2 regions of the Halodesulfovibrio sp. MK-HDV genome follow, and region 2 is predicted to be linked to the other one. Evidence: riboswitches for the same ligand, from Rfam matches in the RefSeq annotation. Region 2 holds a riboswitch; the other holds the start of a gene.

Region 1 (3,318 bases), on a different contig from region 2:
AGGGTCTGCAGTTCGTTCTGGTGCTCAAGAGCGTAGAAAACGTCACCGGTAAGACCTACTGGAAGCAGGGTGGAGTTAGTGTAGTAAGGTACTTCGTTACCAGCGCAGATGATGTCTGCGTAGAGGTCTTTGTCTGTTTTAGCAAGACGGTAGCAAGTACCTTCGCCCGGAGTTGCCTCAAGGTTGTAAAGGTGGCCGGTTTCTTCCTGGAAGCGAACTGTAAGGGAACGCAAGTGGTTGAGGACGCGACGCATGAGGCGCAGACCGCTTTCAGTTTCGATACCTTTACCGAGCAAGTTGAGGCATGCTTCGTGACCACCGATAAGACCGATGGTGGAGAAGTGGCCTTTGTAGCCGTTTTTGAGGTAGCGACGAGAGAACGGGAACATGCCTGACTCGAGATGGTGTTCGCAAAGTTTGCGTTTGAACTCGAGAGAGTCTTTTGCCATTTCTGCGTATTCTTCAACGAGGTCGAGGAAATCTTCTTCGTTGTGCGCAAGGTAAGCAAGTTTAGGCAGGTTCAGGGTAACAACACCGATAGAACCGGTGAGGTCGCCAGCGCCGAAGAGGCCGCCTGTCTTTTTGCGGATTTCACGAAGATCCATCTGCAAACGGCAGCACATAGAACGAACATCTTCCGGATTGAGGTCGGAGTTGATGAAGTTCTGGAAGTACGGAACACCGTACTTGGCAGTAAGTTCCATAAGAAGCTGAGCAGGAACGGAATCCCAGTCAAAGTCTTTAGTAACGTTGTATGTAGGAATAGGGAAAGAGAAGATACGGCCGTCTGCGTCACCTTCGAGCATAACCTCGAGGAACGCACGGTTGATCATATCCATTTCTTCCTGATAATCGCCGTAGGTTGTGTCCTGGAACGCGCCACCGATGATGATAGGTTCCTTAGCAATATGCGCAGGAATAACCATGTCGAAGGTAAAGTTGGTGAACGGGCTCTGGCCACCCCAACGGGATGTTGTGTTCAGGTTGTAAACGAGTTTCTGGATCTGCTGACGAACAGTCGGGTAATCGAGTTTGTCGTTACGGATGAACGGTGCAAGGTAGGTATCAACGTTGTTGAATGCCTGTGCGCCGGACCATTCGTTCTGCAGGGTGCCAAGGAAGTTTACAATCTGGCCACATGCGGAGTCGAAGTGTTTTGCTGGTGCAGAGCAGCAGCGGCCTTCAAGGTTAAACCCTTCGAGAAGCAGGTCGCGCAGGCTCCAACCGGAGCAGTAGCCAGCAAGACCAAAGGAAAGATCGTGAATGTGGAAGTAGCCGTGAGTATGGGACTGACGGATTTCTTCCGGATATTTGTCAAGCACGTAACGAGCCTGAACAGAGCCTGCCATATGCAGGATAAGACCCTGAAATGAGTGACCCATGTTGGAGTTTTCGTTTACGCGCCAGTCGCTACGATCGAGGTAGCTTTCGATCATGCTGGATACGTCGAAGTATGCCTGATCCTGAGTACGCATTTCGCGGCGTTTTTCACGGTAAATGATGTAACGCTCTGCAACAGCATACAAGCGAGCTTCCATGAGTACTTGCTGCACTGTGTCTTGCACTTGTTCTTGCTCTGGAACTTCCACATTCGAAAGTTTTTCTTCAACTTTGCGTGCAAGTCGTTTGGAGAGAAGTGGATCTTTGATGCCACTGCCTTTGAGGGCTTTGAGGATAGCTTGGGCAATTCGTTCGAGGGACCAAGTTTCGATGCAACCGTCTCGCTTGAGGATCTGTTTCGGCATTAGAGCTCCGGACGTCATGAAGTGCAGGCAAAATTAGAGCATACGAATAGAACGCATGCGCCAGGACAGCATTTCGACATCTTCAGCCTGAGATGTGTATATAAAGGCAGAACCTCAACATACGCAGGCACAGGTTATGGATTATTTTGATAGAATACCGGTAGTACGCTTTGATACCGGTAGAACTTCAGGAAGGTGGCTGGCTTTCTGACTTGTACTGCCGTGGGTGGCAACTTCGATGAAGACAAGTGAGATTACAGCGGCAGGACCGCACCGGATTAAGACCGGATTTCCTTTGCGCCTTTCGGCCCCTGAAGGAGTATTCTTTGGGTGCCACAGAGCTAACAAAAAGCCCCTTTGGCATCAAGTGTGGAGTTGTGCATATTCGCCCAATCCACAAGTAATTCACAATGTAATACTCTTAAATAAAAGCAATATTTTTTTTACGCACAAATTCAATATCCACTTTTTTTCACTTGAGAGTTGACACGAGATTGTTTACTCCAAAAGGTGATCTACGGGGTGACTAAAATTGCTCTGTAGACCCTGCAAACTGTGACTTGAGTTACGGAAAACAGACTGAAAATTGGTTACACTCAGGTGATGTGTTATTCTAATTAGTTGCGCTTTTGCTTTTAAAAAGTGAGCAAACTGTGTAAAAAGTAGTGTTGTCACTTTTGAGCGTTTGGCAAACGGATGATCTAAGAGTCATGTTGTTACCGTGCGTCATGTGTGAGAAGGATACAGCATTACATAATCACGATAGAAAAAACAGGGAGAGAAAATGAGAGCATTGATTATGGCGTTAAGCTTATGCTTATTGCACAGGTTGCTGTTGCAGCTCCTAAAATGTCCGAACCATCGGTAAAGAGTAATTATAAAAACAAAATTCAGTGCGGGTATCTTGCACTTGAGATGCGTAAAAATGAAGTTGCCAATGAATATTTCACCGCGGGTGAAGCAATGTTCAAAGACCAGAACCCTGACGCGACCGATATGGATATAGCGAAAGTTTTTTCATACGAGCGTGGGTTTATGCATGGCTACCTTGCCGGTCAGATGGGATCAGTTTCCTCAATGAATGAAGTGAATAATGTATTTGCTCATGCGTATGAGAATATGTGTGTGAAATCTGCGGATAAGCCACAGCTGAAAGAAAAAACGAAGAAATAAGTCTTATTACAAATAAAAAAAGCCTCGTACGTGTTGTACGGGGCTTTTTTTATTTCTGGAAGATATAGTGATAGAAAATAGTAAGCATTTGGAACAAGCAGTTTTGTTTCTTTTGTGGTGATGCGTGTTCAATGCCAAACATCAATGGTTAAACCGTTCTGATTACAAGAAATGCACGGGGAAGTGATATTGGTATAGGAATGCGAACACAAATATCTAGTGGAAGCTAAGCGTGTTCTGCTGCCAGCATTTGTTTGAATTGGAGCACTGCACTTTGGTCTAGTCCGATGCTTTTAAATACTGCCGCAGTGAAGCTGACTGGCGCAGTTCCTGGGGCAGTGACGATTCGATTTTTAGAAACAGCCGAATTACTTTTGCTAAAGTGTTCAGCACCTGCGTA
Region 2 (3,318 bases):
AAAATGGCGACGGATGCGCCAAAGGCTGCTCCGCTGGAAACACCGATAGTGAATGGATCTGCAAGCGGGTTGCGTAAAATTCCTTGAAAGACCGTTCCGGAGATAGCAAGGCCGCTACCAATAAGTAGGGACAGGATAACGCGGCTGAATCTGATTTCCCACACAACAATTGAATTAGTTGTTTCAGCGGGGTGAGTGCTTGGAAAAATATGCTGCACTAACGTATTGAATGCCTGCTGGATTGGAATATCCAGTGGACCGTATGCAGAAGCCAGAACAGCAGACACCACACAGACAAAGGCTGTGATGCTGGCAAAAATGACGCACCGACGGGCACGGCGCTGAGCGATGTCTGCTGAGCTGATCATGATTTACAGAGAATTAAATGCTTTTTTCAAGTGCGCGACCCACTGGGCAACAACAACATCGTACTCACCGGTGCCTTTAAGCACTGTCTGTACTTTGAAACCTTCTTTTTCAAGAATAGATTTCCAGCTGTCATCTTCCGCACCGGCCATATCATTACGTGCGTGGTCGCCAGCAACAGACATCAGCGGCATGAGCCAAACTGTTTTAATGCCTTTAGCTTTCAGCTTAGGAATGATGTTGTCGAGAGCAGGGTAGCCTTCAACTGTACCAACATAGATGTTGGAATCTTCTTCACTGAGGTAGGTAGCGAGACCCGGGTAGTAAATGTTGCCCGGATCGTGTGTGCCGTGGCCCATAAAGATAACTGCTTCGTCTTTTTTGCGTTTAGCTGGAACGGTAGCAGGCAAGATTTTTGCCATTGAAGCTACGTCAGCAGGAGAATTCAAAAGCGGTGTGCCCACAGCAATGTGGCTGATGCTTTTAGGAATGCCATTGAATGCGCTAGCAGTTTTTTTGATGTCTGAAAATTCTTGTCCCGGAATTGTCTGCAGGGACTGAACTGCAACATGTGTAAAACCTTCATCACCCATCTGCGCGAGAGCAGTAGCGGGGGAAGGAACAATCATGTTTTCTGTGCGTTTGATCTTATTACGAATAATGGCAGCAGAGTATGCCCAGCGGATTTCAGTATCCGGAAAAGCTTTGGCAACTTCTTCGCCAATGTTTTCTAAAGATACACGAGCTTCAGGTACGGATGTACCGAACGCTACGAGCAGGATGCCCTTTTTAGGAGTTTCGACTTGTCCGTGACCAGCAAAAGCAGGGAATGACAAAACGAAAACAAGGACAACAGCGAGCATGAGTCGTAAAGAACGACTGCGGATCATGGCAAAAGCCTCCAACGTTTGGGGCGGGAAATATAACGCTTGGACAGTGCAAAGTACGCACCGATAGCGAAGTGTGTTTTGCATAACAAGGCCCCGTGCCTGCAAAACGTGCCGAATATTCACAGCCTGCCGAAGTGAAAAGGGGGGAGAGATTCGATGGCAGGTGTGGTGTGAATATGTACAAAGTATCAGGCAGGTCTTCCGGCTTGTTTCTTTTTCTCCGACCTTCCCAGTAAAACCAGTGGTACAATATGGAGAAAAATTGAATAAAACTTACGGCGGCGGGACCGCTCCCGATTTAAACGGGATTCCCTATTAGGCTCAATGAGCACCTGAAGTGAGGCACTGTACACGTAATAAAATTGACCGGTCAAGGAGTGATATTACTAACCGGCAATCCAAAGATACAAGATTGTTACGCAGATGAGGCTGCTGATGCGTAATGCCTGACTCATGAGTAACATCGGGAAGCCGATCTTAAAAGAGAAGACACCAGTTTGCGATGGCAACTGATGACGCAGTGCGCGGATTGGTGTGGCGACAATTGTTCCAAGAACCAGAGCCAGAACAAGCTGTGATGTGGTAAGTGCTCCGCCGTCTAAAAGAGCGCCCGCTGCTGCGATACCTGTTGTGAATTCCGCAGCCACTGCAAATACAACAACGCTGACAGCTTCAACAGGAAGATAGGCAGAAGTAACCCAACCTGCTGCGGCTGTACGAAGATATTCAAACATGCCTGCCTGATTCAAGGCGTAGATGAGGAAATATACTGGAGCGGTAATGGTACAGATGCGGATAAATCGTTTACGGAATGCCTGTAAAATTTTGGCAGCGGAAGTTGTTCTATGCGCTGGTTGTTTTTTTATAGGTGATGTTGTCGCATGGGGCGCGAGTTTTATTCGCGTCCAGATAAGTAGCAGGAGCGTGCGGAGCAGAGCAGCAAAGCCGTTGAGAGAAAGGTATATTATTCCCGCTGTGCGCGTCATCGGTACAATAATAAAGAATGTGGTCGGGAGATGCAGGAGAAAGACTGGTAGTCCTGTATTGATAAGGTAACTCAGCTTCATTTCCTGCAGGGAGATCTTTTTTTCTTTCCAGAACGTCATCAGCATGGTGTTTGCAGCTGTTCCTGAAAAAAATGCGGTTGTGAATGCCGCACCGGATTCATCTTTCAGGTTCCCGAAGCGCATGACAGGACGCACCAACGTGGCAAGAAGTGGTGCCCAGCCCATGCCTTCAACCGCAATACCAACAATAAGGCCAATGCCGAGAAAGCCGAGCATCCGAAGGAGCGGGCGGAGTAGTCCTGGCCATGCTTTACCCCACGTGAGCAAGCTTGGGTCATTGGAAAGGATGACACCTAGTGCTGTTAGCGAACAGATAGCGGCAATTACAAGCGCTTTTACTGGGCTTTTGGATTTGCGTTTGCGAGGGGCAGAGGTTGAGATGTTGGTTGATGCGTGTGACATGGAATCTCCTTGAGGTGGTGGTACGCCACACAAAAAGTAATTTCAAGTAAGTAAGTTATGCTTGAAATAAGAATATTTATCGATAATTTTCTGGAATAGTAGCTTGTTATGTAGAAAATAGAGCGCGGAATTTTGTGCAAAAAAAATCGCGCCACAGCAAGCTGTAGCGCGCATTTTTTCAATCGACATGCGATTAAGGAAACCGGGTAGTTTTCGCCGGTCCGAAAAAAGTAGCTTCCCCCAACTTTGTCCGACACATGAGGAAATTTCTTTTCAGGAGTAGACCATTCCTCCTGCACTGCGCTCTATATATCAAGAAGCGTGCCGTTTGTCATAACCTATTTATAAGAATGTAGAAAATTAGATATGGTTATAAATGATAAGGACATTCAACGGTAAGTGGTACAAAAAGGATTAGAGTGTCCGAGATTACGGATAAGTAGTCCGCAATCTCGGACGATTTGTGTTTAATGCTGATAGCGAGTCGCGCTTGTGCGAGAAAAAGACTACTTTTTTACGGAGTGCTTTTTCAGCAGGTCGTATAGGTAGGAGCGGGAAAGACCGGACAATTGGCAAGCTGTGGCTACTTTTCC

What was found. A riboswitch is a leader RNA that binds a small molecule or an ion and turns the genes downstream of it on or off. The one in region 2 is predicted to bind cobalamin.
Region 1: it holds a riboswitch for cobalamin, as region 2 does, so the genes downstream of both, MKHDV_RS01885 (ribonucleoside triphosphate reductase) here and MKHDV_RS11140 (sirohydrochlorin cobaltochelatase) in region 2, are expected to answer to the same signal.

What each region holds. Positions count from the first base shown of each region.
Region 1 is NZ_WYDS01000002.1:80,022-83,339, forward strand. Features, by position in the region: gene MKHDV_RS01885 (ribonucleoside triphosphate reductase) at 1-1,745, opposite strand, end outside; cobalamin riboswitch at 1,918-2,075, opposite strand; gene MKHDV_RS01890 (hypothetical protein) at 2,559-2,918, shown strand; gene MKHDV_RS01895 (DJ-1/PfpI family protein) at 3,145-3,318, opposite strand, start outside.
Region 2 is NZ_WYDS01000013.1:3,675-6,992, forward strand. Features, by position in the region: gene MKHDV_RS11135 (iron ABC transporter permease) at 1-368, opposite strand, end outside; gene MKHDV_RS11140 (sirohydrochlorin cobaltochelatase) at 372-1,256, opposite strand; cobalamin riboswitch at 1,430-1,607, opposite strand; gene MKHDV_RS11145 (nucleoside recognition domain-containing protein) at 1,643-2,725, opposite strand; gene MKHDV_RS11150 (sigma-54 dependent transcriptional regulator) at 3,232-3,318, opposite strand, start outside.